One region of the Virgibacillus kimchii genome, then DNA from elsewhere that is predicted to be linked to it. Evidence: riboswitches for the same ligand, from Rfam matches in the RefSeq annotation. Region 1 holds a riboswitch; each other region holds the start of a gene.
What was found. A riboswitch is a leader RNA that binds a small molecule or an ion and turns the genes downstream of it on or off. The one in region 1 is predicted to bind S-adenosylmethionine.

Region 1 (4,214 bases):
AAGAAGTCTATATTTTGACAGATGAAGACGAGCCGGGTATAGAGCTCCGCAAACAGCTGGCACGGGAACTTCCGCATGCGGAGCATATTTATGTGAGCAGTGAATACCGGGAAGTTGCAACAACGCCCGGGCATGTTTTGGCAGCAGCACTTTTAGGTAAACACATAAAAGTGGATCCTTTTTTTCTGATTGACAGGGAATACTAGAAACTTAAAAGCAAAGGTGATTTTTTTGAAACAAGCAACATTAGAGGAACTGGAACAGAATGATTATTTATTATATATTTATACCCCTTTTTGCGGTACATGCAATCTAGCCAGATCCATGCTGGAAAAAATTGAATCTGTCCATCAGGAGGATGTTTTTCATGAAATGAACGCCTCTTTTTACCCGGAATTCATGCAGGAAAAAAAGATAGAAAGCGTGCCTTGCCTGCTTATCAAAAGAGACGGCAAGATACAAGAAAAAGTGTATACCTTTTATTCAATCCCCAATATTTATACGTATTTATATGAGTACAGACCGGAGATGTTTGCGAAGAATTAGCAGGTATTGTCTAAAAAATCCCTATACCTTTTTTTAATTTCTGCTGTAGACGGTTACAAATCGTGGTAAAATAAAATCAGCAGATAAAAAGTGAGGGAAATAAAATGAATCAATACCGAAGTGATTCAGTTTCCATTGAAGAATACTTTCAAATACGGGAAAACTCTGATGCTTTATTGGAATATATTGATGGGTTTATTTACATGTCGCCATCTCCTTCTACCAAACATCAACGTATAACCAGAAAACTGGAAGCCAAGTTTGGCGTTTTTCTTGAAGGTAAGTCATGTGAATTATTTCATGCGCCATATGACATTGAATTAAAAAGCGAAGAAATAGAAGATTCCAAAGTTGTCATTCCCGACATTAGTATAATTTGTGACAAGGCTGGTTTTACGGATGCCAGATATGTCGGGGTGCCAAATCTGATTGTGGAAATTCTCAGCAAGTCCAATCAATCACATGATTTGATTACAAAATTAAATATCTATATGAACTATGGTGTAGAAGAGTATTGGATTGTTAATCCGATGCTGGGTACCATAACTGTATACACGCTTAATGATGACAAAATGTATGAGCAGCATGACATAAAAACAAATACTGGAGAAATCACCTCTAAATTTCTTGAAGGTTTCAAGGTGGATATTGCAAATATTTTTAAAGATTAAATATGGCTCTCCGCTATTTAGTGTTGAGAGTACAGTCAGAAAGTAGAATCAAAGTCGATTTGACATGGAGCCTCTGCGGGCATGAATTATGAGCCAAGCCGCCAAGCATTAAGGAATGTTGGCTCACGCATTCGATGTTATCATGCCCGCTTCTCCAAATAAAATCTCCTATTCTAACTTCGATTCCCATACTAAAGAGCGAAGAAGATTAAATATTGTTTAGCGTAACCTAATATAAAATCCTGTGCAATAATTACTGGGATTGGATGTACAAATTTATTTATTTTTACGACAACAACTACTGATTGACACTTATAAGGAATAGTGCTATTATACTATTTATCATCCGAAATAAAATGTTCATCTCTTATCCTGAGCGGTGGAGGGGCTGGCCCTGTGAACCCGCGGCAACCTTCAAATCCTGAATTTGAAAGGTGCCAATTCCTGCAAAGCAATCGCTTTGACAGATGAGAGAACGTAAAGACCGATTATTGCGTCTTTCTGTTCTCCGGCAGAAAGGCGTTTTTGATTTTTTGGCCGAGATAAGTTAGGGGGATTACTGTGATATCCATCGAAGGGTTGAGTAAAGTATTTGCTTCAAATAAGAAAAAAATAACGGCTGTAGATGATTTGACCCTTTCGATTCATGAAGGTGAAATCTTTGGTGTCATTGGCTACAGCGGGGCGGGAAAAAGTACGTTTGTCCGCTTGCTTAACCGTCTGGAGGAGCCTACCGGCGGACGGGTAGTCATGGGCGAAAAGGAAATCACTGCATTAAACAGTAAAGAGTTATGCCTTGCCAGACAGGATATTGGCATGATTTTTCAACATTTCAATCTGCTTTGGTCCCGGACAGTGGAGGATAATATTGCTTTTCCGCTGGAAATAGCCGGGATTTCCAAAGCAGAGCGCAAAGAAAAAGTACAAAACCTTATCAATTTGGTTGGTCTTTCCGGCAGGGAAGAAGCATATCCTTCCCAACTGAGCGGCGGGCAAAAGCAGCGGGTCGGCATAGCCAGAGCTTTGGCAAATGACCCAAAAGTATTGCTGTGTGATGAGGCGACTTCTGCACTTGATCCGGAAACGACCAATTCCATTCTGGATCTGCTCGTGGATATTAATGAGAAGCTTGATTTAACGATTATATTGATTACCCATGAAATGCATGTTATTCGTAAAATCTGTAACCGGGTGGCGGTGATGGAAAATGGAAAAATTGTCGAGCAGGGTGATGTGCTCGATGTTTTCTCCAAGCCAAAGCAATTGGTGACAAAGAAATTTGTGGAACAGGTCATGGGGACAAATGATGAGGATGAGAGCATGGACTACCTGCTTCAAACATATGAAACAGGCAAAGTCGTCCGTCTCCATTTTGTCGGTGAAACAACCAATCAGGCCTTGATCAGCCAACTGGCCAAGCAATTTGATATTGAAATTAATATTTTGCAGGGGAAAATTACGCAAACCCAGGCTGGCGCATATGGAACTTTAATTGTACAGCTGGAAGGAAATGAAGAAGAAATAAATAAGGCTGCCCGTTTTATTCAGGAAGATACCTCTGTGGAAATGGAGGATGTCGGATATGATGGATAATTTCTTTTCCAATCTGGATGCCCAGGACTTGATTGAAGCAACTTATGAAACACTTTATATGACCATTGTTGCACTGGCAGGTACGCTCGTTCTCGGGATTATGCTTGGTTTACTGTTATATATGACAAATAAAGGCGGAATTTGGCAAAACAAGTATTTAAATATGATTACAGCTACTATTGTAAACGTATTTCGGGCAATTCCATTTATTATTTTGATTTTGTTATTATTTCCATTTACTAATTTACTGGTAGGAACCCTTCGCGGGCCCACTGCTGCTTTGCCGGCATTGATCATCGGGTCGGCACCGTTTTATGGGAGACTCGTGGAAATTGCTTTAAAGGAAGTGGATAAAGGTGTCATTGAGGCAGCAAAATCCATGGGGGCAAAAACTTCCACCATTATATTTAAAGTGCTGCTCCCCGAATCCATGCCTGCACTTGTTTCAGGCTTAACGGTGACAGCCATTGCCTTAATCGGCTATACTGCTATGGCCGGTGCCATCGGAGCAGGAGGACTTGGAAACTATGCTTATTACTTTGGCTTCCAGCGCAGGGACTGGGACATCGTGCTTGTTTCTACCATTTTGATCGTAATCATCGTGTTTCTGTTCCAGTTTATCGGTGATTTCATTACGAAAAAACTGGATAAACGTTAGAGACTAAAGGTGGAAATGCCCGTTTAGCGACGTATAGAGTGGACTGAGCCGCAGGAGATAAAGGAAACACGACAACGAAAGGAGTCGATGTTGACCAATCGGACGGAGGTGAAGGAAGTCTGGGACTGCGGTACAGTCGTTCCTCGCCCCACCGTAAAGACCCGCTATCGCTGGGCATTGGAGCTGGACGTGGCTAAATACCTTTGCCAAATTATCCAAAGCTTACAAGTTTTATAGTATGTTGAATAATGAATAATTAGGTGAATCCTATTTATCATAAAAAACACATCAAAGGAGAAGAATGACTTATGAAAAAAATACTAGTATTTTTATCTGTTCTATTAATATTATTCCTGGCTGCCTGTGGAGGAGATTCCGAGAATGACACCACGGAAAATGGCGCAGCTGATGATGCGGATACAACCGAAGATGAGGCAACTGAAGAAACAGAACCTGTGGAAATTACCATAGGCGCCTCCAGTACACCACATGCAGAAATCCTTGAAGAAGCGCAACCCCTGCTTGAAGAAGAAGGTATTACATTAAATATTGAAGAGTATCAGGATTATGTCTTTCCAAATGATGACTTGGCAAGTGGAGAACTGGATGCAAACTATTTTCAGCATATCCCCTATTTAGAACAGACGGTTAGTGATACAGGGTATGAATTGGATTATATTGATGGCATTCATGTTGAGCCGATGGGTGTTTATTCCCAGGGAATAGCAAGTGTGGATGAGATTCCA
Region 2 (4,214 bases), 880 kb from region 1:
TACGCGTTCTTCATCAACACTATGCACAACGAATTCTTTCTCCCCCATAATGTTCCTCGCCGTATCTTTAGGAGATCCGTCTCTTTGCTGAATCGCCAGTGAAATCATTGGAGGGTCGGATGAAACTACGTTAAAAAAGCTGAATGGTGCTCCGTTAATGACACCATTATGATTACTGCTTGTAACAAATGCAATCGGTCTTGGAATAATGGTACCGGTTAACAGTTTATAATTCTCTCTTGCTGTTTTTACTTTGGGGTCAATCGTGATCATAAAATCCTTCCTATTCATCAAGGTTCTTAACTTCTACAGGGATCAGTGTTTTTTCAAGGCGACCGCGGTATTGTTCGTATTGCTCCGGCAGCTTTAGTTGAGTCCCCATCGTTTCGGAAGATTCATCGTGAGCAAACCCGGGAGGATCTGTGGCAATTTCAAATAAAATTTCTCCATGCTCTCTGAAATAAATAGCATTAAAATAATTTCTGTCTTTTACCGGTGTTACCATATAGCCATTTTGCTGTACAAGTTTTTTCCAACCCAATTGATCTTCATCATCTTCTGCACGCCAGGCAATATGGTGAACCATGCCAACACCCATTTGTCCGCGCCCGTTTGCAGTTATTTTTACATCAATGATATTTCCGATATCTCCGTAGGCTTGAAAACGAACGAATTCATCTTCCTCACCAACTTTTTCAAGCCCCATCACATCTTCCAGCAGCGCTGCTGTTTTAGCCGGTTGGGAGGAATATAAAATGGCGCCTGCAAAACCTTTGATTGCTACATCAGGGGTGACTTCACCAATTGTCCAAGTGTTTTGTTCTCCTTGTTCCCGTTCCACGAGCTCCAGTTTCAGCCCGTGCGGGTCAGTGAAAGTGACATAAGTTTCTCCAAAGCGCTCCTGTGCATTATAGTCAATATCGAATTTTTCCAGTCTCTTTTTCCAGAAGGAGAGTGACCCGGCTGGAACCGCATAGGAGGTAACGCCGACCTGGCCATCCCCAATTTTTCCTTTCTGAGCATCTGCCCAAGGGAAAAAGGTAATAATGGTACCGGGTTTCCCGCCTTCATTCCCAAAATAGAAGTGATAGGTGCCCGGGTCATCAAAGTTGACTGTTTTTTTTACCATTCTCAGGCCCAATACACCTGCATAAAAATCCACGTTTTCCTGTGGGTGACCGACAATTGCGGTAATATGGTGGATCCCTGCTGTTTTCTTCATGATGATTTATCTCCTCTTTTTCCAACTTTTTTGAGCACATCAATCACCGTTTGTTTATCTTCTTCGGAAACGTCTGCAAACAACTCCTCAATTACCTGTTGGTGCTTGGGGAAAATTTCATCCATCAGCTTTGTGCCATCCTCTGTAATGTCGATGTAGACGACACGGCGGTCATCCTTACAGTGTCTGCGTTTGACATAGCCTTTCTTTTCAAGCTTGTCAATGACATAGGTAATGGATCCGGTGTTAATGAGAACGGCATTTGATATTTCCCGTACAGTCTGGCTGCCTTTATGGTACAATGCTTCCAGTACCATAAAATCCGAGCTTTTCATTCCGTGGCTGCTAATATCTTTTTTAATGATTTCCTCAAGAGTTTTTGTGGATTTCATGAGGACGACAAATATTTTTAGTGATAAATTTTCTTTTTCCAATTATATTCACCTCAAATATATTTAATCTTAATTAATGTATTTTGAATTAAATACAATGATAAACTACTATAGTAAAGTTGTCAATGACTTCGATTCTTTATGTTTAAAAATTTTTCCTAATATACAGAAGCCTATCACTGTCATTGTATTTTCAACTGAATTAGAGGTTTAGAGTATTTGGCAAAGCCATCATTTTATTCATACTTTCGTTATAAACATAGTTGACATTAAAAAGGTTCCCATGTAATATGGTAAACAAATTTAATAGATTCTTATCAAGAGCGGTGGAGGAATCTGGTCCGATGAGCCCGCAGCAACCATTCACAGGTAAAACCATGTGAAACGGTGCTAATTCCAGCAGACAATCGTCTGAAAGATAAGAAGGGCACGTTTTTCTATAAGCCGAATTTCCAACCCCCTTTTATCTTTTGGATAAAAGGGGGTTTTTGCGTGCGGATAAAATCAAGTGCTAACTAAATGAACAAATCTATGAAAGGAAAAAAGGAGGAAAGTGATGAAACAGACAGAAAGCAGACAAAACCAAAATCACAGGACCATTCGAGCGTCTTCTAACAGAATTGGAAAATTTGCCAATGAAAATAATATAAGAGATTTTAGTTTTACGGTAGATGAACCGGAAAAATTAGGCGGGACAAACAAAGCTCCAACTCCAATGGAGTATATATTGGGATCATTTAATGGATGTATATTAATAGTCATTGAAATGATAGCTGAAGAGATCGGTTTTTCTTTCGATAACATTTCTGCTGAAACGGAGGGAATACTTGACCGACGTGGAATAGCAGGCACTGCAGACGTGAGCCCGCACTACCATCAAGTGAAGAATGTGGTTTTCTTTGAAACAGAAGAAAGTACCGAATCCATTGCAAAACTAAAGAGTCTGGTTAAACAAAGGTGTCCTGCCTACAATCTGTTCCGGGATACAGGTATTGAGATTAAACTTGATTGGAAAAAGGTTTAAATAACTGCAGGTATTATTGGAGGGGGAAAATAATGACTTCATATGGCGTTTGGATGATTTCTTTTGCGCTTATTTATACATTCTTACTGATTATTGCCGGTAATGTGGCGAAAAGGAAGGCATCTAATGGGGAGAACTTCTTTATTGGGGGACGGAATTTCAGATGGTGGACGGTGGCCTTTTGTATTACCGGACTGTTTTCCGGGTCAACCTACATATCGATTGTTGAACTATCTTATCTGACAGGGGTTTCTGCCATCTGGTATGGTGTAGCAGAAACTGTACAGGTACTGATCATTGCTTTTCTTATGATTAAGCCTTTTCGTAATAAAATGATGGTAACAGTTTCCGGGCTGATCGGGGATAAATTCGGCAGGCGCGCTAAAGCGATATCCGGTGCAATTACAGCATTTGCATTTCCAATGTGGTCTGTTGCCACTGCAATTGCATTTGCTTCCGCATTGAATGTGTTTACGGATATTTCACTAAGTTATTCAGTTGCTTTTACTGCCATACTATTGTTCATTTATCTGCAGGCAGGGGGGATGTGGTCGGTTGCCTTTACGCAATCCATGAATACGATCATGTTTTTGCTCATGTTTATAGTTGGTATGATCGCCTTTTTTATCAACCCCGGCATTGCAGGTTTACAGCAATTAGCGATCGATCGGCCGGAAATGTTTCAGCTTGGCGGTGCCGGCCTTCAAGTGATTGTCGCTTGGTTTGGAACATTTTTGGTGAATGTCATTTTGGCTCAGGCAGCTTTCCAGATGGCCTTATCCTGTAAAACACCTGAAGAGGGTAAAAAAGGAATGATCGGTGCTGTTTTCATGGGAATACCTTTTATTATCTGCGGTGTATTATTCGGTTTAGCTGCAGCTATTGTTGTTCCGGATGGAAATTTAGGATTAATCGCGTTGCCGCAGTATTTGATGGAAGTATTGCCTGCACCGCTGGTTGGTCTGTTTTTCTTAGGTGTTTGGGCCTGTGCACTCGGCTGGGGCGGGCCGTGTCAATTTTCCGGGGCGACAAGTCTTGGTAAAGATGTTGGTAGTGCAGTATTTCCAAGCGCAAGCAACCAGCAATTGATCAAGTATACAAAATGGTCGCTGCTTCTTTTAACCGGGTTGATGATCGTATTTGGATTGCTCCGGACAGAGCAATCCGCCTGGTGGAATGTGCTGGCATGGACAGTCAGAAATTCTGCTACCTTTGCTCCTGTTGTTGCAGCGATATTTTGGCCGGTGGTAACCAGGAGTGCGGTAGTTAGCTCGCTGCTCACCGGTTTTGCGTCAGGATTAATCTGGTACCATTTAGGCGGGTGGCATCCAACCTCCTTTTTCCTGGATATACATCCGGTTTGGATTGGTATGTCCACCAATATTGCCACGATTCTTATCGTGACTTTAGTGACTTCTTATGGAAAATGGATGTTACAATTTGATACGAAATCTATGAAGGGAATGACATCTGCCCTGGCCAGTGTGATGCTGGTGGCAGTGCCAGTTGTATTCTTTGAAGTCCTGCATGAAGTTGGTTTGCTGGGGCTGTTTGGTTTTGCAGCTGTTCTCTCTTT
Region 3 (4,214 bases), 1.6 Mb from region 1:
GAAAACGATGTGGAGTTGTATGACATAAAATTGGAATTCGGCAGGGATGCAAATGATCAAATATTGCTAATTGACGAGATTTCCGGCGGCAACATGAGGGCTTATAAGGACGGGAAATACATAGAGCCATTGGAATTACAGAAATTAATCACTCCATAAAGAAAGGTAATTGACAAAAACAGGGCAAAGGGGATTATCTCTTTACCCTTTTTTGTTTCAGAAAGAATGAAATCCTTGTTTCGCCTTCTCCGCCTTCAGACGGAAAATCCCCTACTGATAAAGCAGGGGATTTTTTGTATGAAAAATCAACCTTCGTGCCGAAGTGAAAAAACAGTAATCAGGGTAAACTATACATAGAAACTAAAACAAGGAAGGTTAGATATATGATGAATCAAGATATTTACAGAAGTATAGCTGAAGACAATATGAGAAACATGAGAAGAAGAGCGGAAGAGCATAAGCTTTATATGAAATCAAAAAAAGGAAAAAACATGGGTTTCAAAAGAGGTTATTTGGGTTTAGACAGGGAGCGTAAAAAAAACATGGGATAGCGTATGTTATCCCATGTTTTCTTTTTCTGTTTCCCTGATTTTTTCGGCAACCGCCTGGGTTAGATCTTCAGCTGTTTTTGGAACAAATGTCGTCAGAACAGGGTTAATAACTGGAGATTTCATGCCGGTTGCTGTAATATCCAGGTTTCCGGTCATTTGTGTTTTATCTTCGTCCAAAGCAATCCCCTCAAAATAGCCGCTTCCTGTAAATTTTTCATTTTTGCCTTCTAAATTAAAGGTGACTTTGGAGGGTTTTTCCCATTTGGTAATGGTAACCTGCAACTTAATTTTCCGTTTTAAAATTCCGATATCCCCCATAAATTCCCAATAGGACTCTCTATCATTGATAATTTCATGGTCAATATAACCGGGAACCAAAGGAGCCCAATTATTCATATCGCTAACGAAATCCCATACTCTCATAATAGGTAATTGGAGTTCTTCATGATATGTTCCGCTTGGCATAACGATTTTCCTCCTTTTCATCATGTATATTTTTATTCATTCCCTGTCTTTTCACCAGCTGAAACTTGTCTGCTTCTTATTATATTTTTTCAATGTCCAATTATGACTCCATTCCTATGGAAGTGGCTTTCCGATCTTTTCATGGTATATAGAGAAAGCTTCAACATCAACATGTCTTCAGGTTTCTCCTGTATATGATAAAAAAAGAACAGGCCTAAATATCCGCATTGTTTTGGTCTGTTCCTGATTATACTGGGGCTTAATAGTGCTGGTTTTCAAACTGATGGAGTTTCTTCTCGTGTTGGGCGGTTTTACTTAATACGAAGTCTGTCGTTTCCCGGGTTTCTGTTAATTCCACGCGCATGCCGTCAAATTTTTTTCCAAGTTGGTCAAAGCCTGTTTCCATTCTTAATTCCATATTATCCATTCTGGATTCCAGTTTGTCCATTCTTGACTCCAGGTTATCTATCCTTAATTCCAGACCATCAATTCTGTTATTCAAATGCTCGAACTGTTTATCCATCTTTTCTGAATGATCTTTTAACGCACCAAGAATTTGTTTTAACATCGTTGGTTCCTCCATGAGCTCACCGCCTTTTCTATTATTATAATTGATTGACCGCAGATTGAAAAGATAAATTCAAGTTGCTTTCTTCATCATCTCTCTCCTCGTTTAGAGAGGAAGTATGGTTACAATATTTTTACCGTTTTCTTCCTGTTTTTGTTTATAATCTTCAAATGACAAATAAAAATCTTCCGGCGGATTGCCGGCGAGAAACTGAAATTCGCCGTTTTCGAATAAAACAAAATAGCTGTTTTCCAGAAGCACGCCTTCTTCCTGCATCTGCAGTGTAAAGCTATGGATTTCCTTTTCATTCAATGGCTCATGAAATATAATTTGCTGTGATTCTTCATCTTCTTTTTCTAATCGAAAAATGCCATACCCTTGGTATTCATTTTCCTTATAATATATTTTATTTTTATCAGAGTCGTAATAATCCTGGATCTTTTCATAGTAATAGCCACATCGAAAACACCATATGAATTTCTCGCCCATTTTATAGTAAAAATCCTCCGTCGCAGAGCAGTTGCAATGGGGACAGGCGATTGCTTGTATGATGGATGCCATAATATCACTCCTTGATTATTTAATTTTAACACGATAATCCTGATGCATTGTTGCAAGTGAAGAAAGTATTTATCTAAGAAGTGGATTCGAGCTAGCTGAAACTTTCATGGATACGCTGACACATTCACTAAAAGGCGAACGAATGCGAGTTTTTTAAAAGAAAAGAAAAAAATCGAAGTTTTTCTGGAAGTAATTTTAAGAAGAGAGATGATGAAGATGATTTAATTATATCTTTATTCAGAAATAATTACAATTTATTTACCCTTCCCATTTCGCGAGATTTCATATATACTGTTACTAATTGAATAGTTATTAAGAGTGACTGAGAGACTTGGCTCAATGATGTCACAGCAACCTACGTCCAGTAAGGTGCTAATACCAACAAAGCATTTGCTTTGAATGATAAAACGGGCTTCCCTTTTGGCAATCAAAGCAAAAAGGGGTTTTTTGTTTTTATGACCAATGATAAAGGAGAGAGCAACATTGCCAATTAATATACCGAAAGCATTGCCGGCAACAGAAAAACTGAAACAGGAAAAAATATTTGTCATGGATGAGGAACGCGCACGAACCCAGGATATTCGTGCACTGAATATTCTCCTGCTGAATTTGATGCCGGAAAAAGAAAGAACAGAACTTCAGCTGCTGCGCGTACTGGGGAATACGCCATTGCAGGTAAATGTGACGTTTCTTCGGATGGCTACACATGAATCAAAAAACGCCAGTAAGTCACATCTGGATACTTTTTATTCGACGTTTGACCAAATAAAAGACCGGCGATTTGACGGAATGATTATCACCGGAGCACCGATAGAGCATTTAACATTTGAAGAAGTGGACTATTGGGAAGAGCTTACGGAAATTATGGAATGGACGAAAGAAAATGTAACTTCCGTGATGCATATTTGCTGGGGAGCACAGGCTGCTTTATATTATCATTATGGAATTGATAAGTATGCCCTCCCGGAAAAATGTTTTGGCGTTTTTGATCATCAGGTTACCGATCCGACGGTAAAACTCGTCCGGGGCTTTGATGAAGCGTACCGGGCCCCGCATTCCCGCTATACTTCGGTGTCGATGGAGGAAGTGGAAAACCACCCTGAGCTTACGGTGCTGTCGGCATCCGAGGAAGCAGGGGTATTTATGATTATGTCCAAGGATGAAAAACATATTATGTTGACTGGCCATTTGGAATATGATGCTGAGACGCTTGCAGAAGAATATCAGCGGGATACAGCCAAAGGAGTGGACATTGCCGTACCACAGCACTATTTTCCCAATGATGATGTAAAAAAACGCCCGCTGAATACGTGGCGATCCCATACACATCTGTTGTTTTCCAATTGGCTGAATTACTATGTATACCAGGAAACGCCTTATGAATGGGACTGACCCGCAACAGATCCAAATGAAAAGGCCGCCTATGAATCTGATTCATAAGCGGTCTTTTATATTATATAATGCGGGAAGCACAAATAGATGGAATGTCTGGTTAAAAGATTGTCACCGCATCAGGTGGTAATTGCCTGACTTGTTGAAGGTACTTCGTCATGTTACTGTCATCTTCTTCAGGATAGGTAAAGCCCCACTGAACAGCGAGATCCTTTGCCAGGGTTCTAAATAACTCACATGTAATAAAAATAGATTTCCAAAAGTACTCGTAATTGTGGCTGGCGTAGGTTTTTACATACATTTTCCAATGTGATTCGGGCAGATACCGTTTAAAATACTTGCCCATTTTCCCTGATGAAACATCAAAATCATGCTCATTTCCAATCCACCAGGATACCATTTCATCAAGTCTTGACCTGATTTCATATTCAAACATTTGCTTTGCATATGGCAATTCATCCCGCCACAATCCTTTGGCCACGTTTTGCAGGCACCACCAGAAATCGTTGCAGCAGCTATGAAATGCTGCGTATACAGGCTTTTTAATGTGATAATCGATATCCGTGGGAGCGGGAATTTGCGGTAGGATATGATCCTTATCAAGCAGGGGGATGGTCAGTTTATCATTTACATAGTTTTCCCTCGTGACTTCTTTTGTTTCTATGTGAAGATCAATT
Region 4 (4,214 bases), 1.8 Mb from region 1:
TGACCGTGGCGTACATGACTTCTGCTTCATATCGTAAATGACCATAACGGTAGGCAAGATCCCCGAGACCGCCTGCGCCGACCAGACCGGCCATGGCTGTCGCACCGATCAGGCTGACGGTTGCGATCGTAAGGCCAAGGATAATCGATGGGCGGGCTTCCCTGAGCATTACACTCCAAATAATCTGGCGCTTTTTAATCCCCATCGCTTTATAAGCTTCCACCACACCGCCATCGACTTCGAGCAGTGATGTTTCCATTAATCTCGCTATATATGGGGCCGTATAGAGGACAAGCGGAACAATGGCACCCTGCACGCCAATCGTAGTACCGACAATAAATTTCGTAAAAGGCAAAATGAAAAAGAGTAAAATAATAAATGGAATCGACCGTACAATATTAATAATGAGATTAAGGATCTGGTACACCCATTTATTTTCCAGGGCCTGCCCCGGACGTGTCAGTACGACCAGTATTCCCAGGGGGATACCAATCAACGTTGCCAGCAAAAGAGCGATGCTTACCATTTGAAATGTTTGGATGGTTGCTTCCCATATAATCGGGAACCAATCTTCAATAAATTGATTCATGTCAGTTAGCCTCCACTTCTTCCGTTCGCACGCCTTTTTCCTTTAAAAAGATAATTGCTTCTCTTGTTTTCTCCTGTTCCCCGACAAGGTGAATAACCAGGTTTCCAATGATGCCGTTCTTCAGTTCCATAATATTGGCCGTTAATATATTCGGCTGAACATTAAACCGCTGACTAACCTCTGCCAGGAGCGGTTCTCCCGCATTCTCCCCGACAAAGGTAAGTCGGGAAACTGTCCCCTCCAGCTGTAGCTGCTCAATGAGGGAGGACGATAATTTTCGCTGGGATATCGTATTTAAAAACCGCTTTGTCGTCGGTTCAACAGGATGTGTAAATAAATCAACCGCGGTTCCATCTTCAATAATCCGCCCATCTTCCAGGACGTACACATAATCGCATATCTTTTGAATCACATTCATTTCGTGCGTAATGAGGAGAATCGTAATACCGAGCTCCTGATTTATTTTCAGAAGCAAGTCAAGAATGGAATTGGTCGTTTCCGGATCGAGTGCGCTGGTTGCTTCATCACTTAAAAGAACTTCCGGTTCCTGTGACAAAGCCCTCGCGATGGCGACCCGCTGTTTCTGTCCGCCTGACAATTGGGCGGGATAGGCATCTTTTTTATCGGACAGATCCACAATCTGCAAATATTTATCGACCTTTTCCTGCACTTCCTGTTTACTGTAGCCCAATAGTTTTAGAGGAATAGCCACATTATCAAAAACCGTGGCTGTTTTCAGCAGGTTAAAATGCTGAAAAATCATGCCGACCTTTTGCCGGGTAACCCTAAGCTCCTCATCGGACAGGGCAGTCACTTCTTTTCCGGCGACATGCACTTTCCCGTCTGTTGGCTTCTCCAGTGCATTCACAAGCCGGATCAACGTACTTTTCCCGGCACCACTGTAGCCAATTACACCATGGATCTCTCCCTTGGGAACATGAAGGCTCACCTCATCGACCGCCTTCACGCCACCACTTTTAGAAGAAAAAACTTTAGAAACACCCTCTAACCTTATCATCTCAACATGACATCCTTTCACTGCAACACCGGGACGGTTCTCCAGTTGCAAAATTTACTTCAACGTCTGGCAGTGGCGGGCATGCGGTTGGCAGGACAACGAGCTGTCACTATAGAATAGATGCCCATCCTTTCCACACAATGTGCGGGCTGAATCGCGGGGTGGAGTCGTGAAATGCTGATGTCCGGGAACACCTTCAAGATTCGTAACCCCGCCTCATGCACAGAAGTTAGTGCACATTCCCGCATGCTCGCCACATATTAACATTTACTCATCCCAGCTCGGAATAATAGAACCTTCAAATTCTTCTTCAATAAAATCTCTGACTTCTTCAGATTGGTAGGCATTGATAAAACGTTCCACTGTCGGATCATCTTCGTTCCCCTCGCGAACAACGATGTAATTCACATATGGGGAATTGGTGGATTCCAGTAAAATAGAATCATCCCTCGGGCTCATACCCGCTCCCAGTGCAAAGTTTGTGTTGATGGCCGCCGCGTCCACTTCACTTAATTGATTTGGAATTTGTGCGGCATCCAGTTCGATGAATTCCAGGTTTTTCGGATTTTCCACTACATCGTGAATGGACGCTGTTTCTGCTTTATCTTCATCAAGCTTGATAAATCCTGCTTCCTCCAATATGAAAAGTGCCCGTGATCCATTCGTCGGATCATTCGGCAATCCAAACTGCGCGCCATCCGGCAAGTCTTCAACGCTCTCATACGTATCGGAATAAACCCCCATTGGATTCAAAATAGTTTCCCCGACAGGTACCAGATTAGTGCCATGGTCATCATTAAATGCATCAAGAAACGGTTTGTGCTGATAGCTGTTTACATCCAGATCTCCTTCATCAAGTGAAGTGTTTGGTAAAACATAATCGGAAAATACTTTCAAATCAATTTCCAGTCCGTCTTCCGCGGCTATTTCTGCTGCAACCTCAACGATCTGTTCATGCGGTCCGGCTGTAACCCCGACCACTAGTTTATCTTCATCCACTGCATCGCCCCCATCTGCAGAACCTGTTCCACAAGCACCAAGCAACCCGATAATTAAAATGAGACTAAAAATAAATACTGCTTTCTTCATTTTCCATTCCTCCCAATTTTGTATTTTCTAGTTGATAAATAGAAAAAGCCTCTCTTTTTAAAAGAAAGAGAGGCTTGTAATCCATACAATTTCCTCTCTTATCTTCCAAAACATGACGTTTTGCAGGAATTAGCACCTTTTTATGCCGAACGCATAAAGGTTGCCGAGCTTCATCGGGCCAGTCCCTCAGCTACTCTCGATAAGAGATTTGCTTATTCGTTTATCAAACATAATGTATACAATATATCATAATGGTAATTCCGTCAACCGTTAAATTAAAAAAATCAGGGGAGAATGTGTTGCTAAAGGTGCTCAGCCTGGCAACAACTTTTTGATATTGAAATGATCAGTTAGAGGGGAGGCGCGTTATTCTGTGCCTGAGCGGCAGTATGAGTCTCGTTCATTGTTTGATCGGGTGGTGAAGATTGAAAGTGGATAAAAGTTGAGTAAAGCGATCTTCATAAAGGTGATGAAGAACGAAAATATAAGAAAGTCGAGGGGAAACGATCTTCATCCAGGCGATGAAGGTCAAAAATGTAAGAAAGTCGAGTAAAGTGATCTTCATAAAAGCGATGAAGATCGAAAATGTATAGAAGTCGAGTAAAGCGATCTTCACCTAGGCGATGAAGATCGAAAATGTATAAAAATCGAATAAACCGATGTTCAACCAGACGATGAAGATCAAAAATGTATAGAAGTCGAGGGGAAACGATCTTCAACCAGACGATGAAGATCGAAAATGTATAGAAGTTGAGTAAACCGATCTTCACAAGCGTGATGAAGATCAAAAATGTATAGAAGTTGAGTAAAGCGATCTTCATAAAGGCGATGAAGATCAAAAATGTAAAAAAGTTGAGTAAACCGATCTTCACAAAGGCGATGAAGATCAAAACTATATAAAAATCGAATAAACCGATGTTCACCCAGACGATGAAGATCGAAACTGCAAAAAAATTCGAGGAATCCGATCTTCATATCGTCTGCATCATTGAACGAATGAAAGAACAACCATCTCGTTCACTACCAGATCGACTGTATCAGTAAATAAACGAGAGGAAAACTCCATCCTTCATTGACTTAAAGCATCCCCTGTCCCATCATCTTAAATACACCCTAGATTAACTATCCCCATCAACCGCACCCTCATTTATATTCTTTTACCCCGCACACCAAAGCCATAACCTGCTTTGTCTGCTTCGTTAAAAGTTCCGCGGCGTTTTCCATGCATTCCTCCAGTGTGAGCGGCCTATTCGTAATGGAAAAACAACCGGAAAAACTCTCCAGCAAAGCATCTGCATTCCCACCCAGACTGCCGGAAAGGAGAACAGTCGGCACCCGATGTTTTTTCGCCAATGAAGCAACATATCCCGGGGCTTTTCCATATAGTGTCTGCTCATCACTTTGCCCTTCTCCGGTGAAGACCAGGTCTGCCTTCTCAATGGTTTTCTCCAATTGACTTGCCTCTGCAACCAGTTTGGCGCCTGACATGAGCTCACCACCCAAGGCCAGCAATGCAAA

Region 2: linked by a shared signal. The riboswitch ahead of ACZ42C_RS16810 (OsmC family protein) and the one ahead of ACZ42C_RS00875 (methionine ABC transporter ATP-binding protein) in region 1 are both predicted to bind S-adenosylmethionine.
Region 3: linked by a shared signal. The riboswitch ahead of metA (homoserine O-acetyltransferase MetA) and the one ahead of ACZ42C_RS00875 (methionine ABC transporter ATP-binding protein) in region 1 are both predicted to bind S-adenosylmethionine.
Region 4: linked by a shared signal. The riboswitch ahead of ACZ42C_RS09425 (MetQ/NlpA family ABC transporter substrate-binding protein) and the one ahead of ACZ42C_RS00875 (methionine ABC transporter ATP-binding protein) in region 1 are both predicted to bind S-adenosylmethionine.

What each region holds. Positions count from the first base shown of each region.
Region 1 covers NZ_AP043951.1:134,761-138,974, forward strand. Annotated here, with positions in the region: gene ACZ42C_RS00860 (toprim domain-containing protein) at 1-206, shown strand, start outside; gene ACZ42C_RS00865 (thioredoxin family protein) at 232-546, shown strand; gene ACZ42C_RS00870 (Uma2 family endonuclease) at 651-1,217, shown strand; SAM riboswitch class I at 1,582-1,691, shown strand; gene ACZ42C_RS00875 (methionine ABC transporter ATP-binding protein) at 1,779-2,810, shown strand; gene ACZ42C_RS00880 (methionine ABC transporter permease) at 2,800-3,468, shown strand; gene ACZ42C_RS00885 (MetQ/NlpA family ABC transporter substrate-binding protein) at 3,777-4,214, shown strand, end outside.
Region 2 covers NZ_AP043951.1:3,478,196-3,482,409, forward strand. Annotated here, with positions in the region: gene ACZ42C_RS16795 (flavin reductase family protein) at 1-273, opposite strand, end outside; gene ACZ42C_RS16800 (ring-cleaving dioxygenase) at 284-1,225, opposite strand; gene ACZ42C_RS16805 (MarR family winged helix-turn-helix transcriptional regulator) at 1,219-1,656, opposite strand; SAM riboswitch class I at 1,926-2,039, shown strand; gene ACZ42C_RS16810 (OsmC family protein) at 2,171-2,638, shown strand; gene ACZ42C_RS16815 (sodium:solute symporter family protein) at 2,671-4,214, shown strand, end outside.
Region 3 covers NZ_AP043951.1:2,710,853-2,715,066, reverse strand. Annotated here, with positions in the region: gene ACZ42C_RS13060 (phosphoribosylaminoimidazolesuccinocarboxamide synthase) at 1-159, shown strand, start outside; gene ACZ42C_RS13055 (hypothetical protein) at 384-551, shown strand; gene ACZ42C_RS13050 (CoxG family protein) at 558-1,016, opposite strand; gene ACZ42C_RS13045 (hypothetical protein) at 1,276-1,584, opposite strand; gene ACZ42C_RS13040 (hypothetical protein) at 1,690-2,145, opposite strand; SAM riboswitch class I at 2,452-2,554, shown strand; gene metA (homoserine O-acetyltransferase MetA) at 2,629-3,537, shown strand; gene ACZ42C_RS13030 (aminoglycoside 6-adenylyltransferase) at 3,638-4,214, opposite strand, start outside.
Region 4 covers NZ_AP043951.1:1,887,150-1,891,363, reverse strand. Annotated here, with positions in the region: gene ACZ42C_RS09435 (methionine ABC transporter permease) at 1-589, opposite strand, end outside; gene ACZ42C_RS09430 (methionine ABC transporter ATP-binding protein) at 591-1,607, opposite strand; gene ACZ42C_RS09425 (MetQ/NlpA family ABC transporter substrate-binding protein) at 1,875-2,696, opposite strand; SAM riboswitch class I at 2,792-2,902, opposite strand; gene ACZ42C_RS09420 (glycerate kinase) at 3,840-4,214, opposite strand, start outside.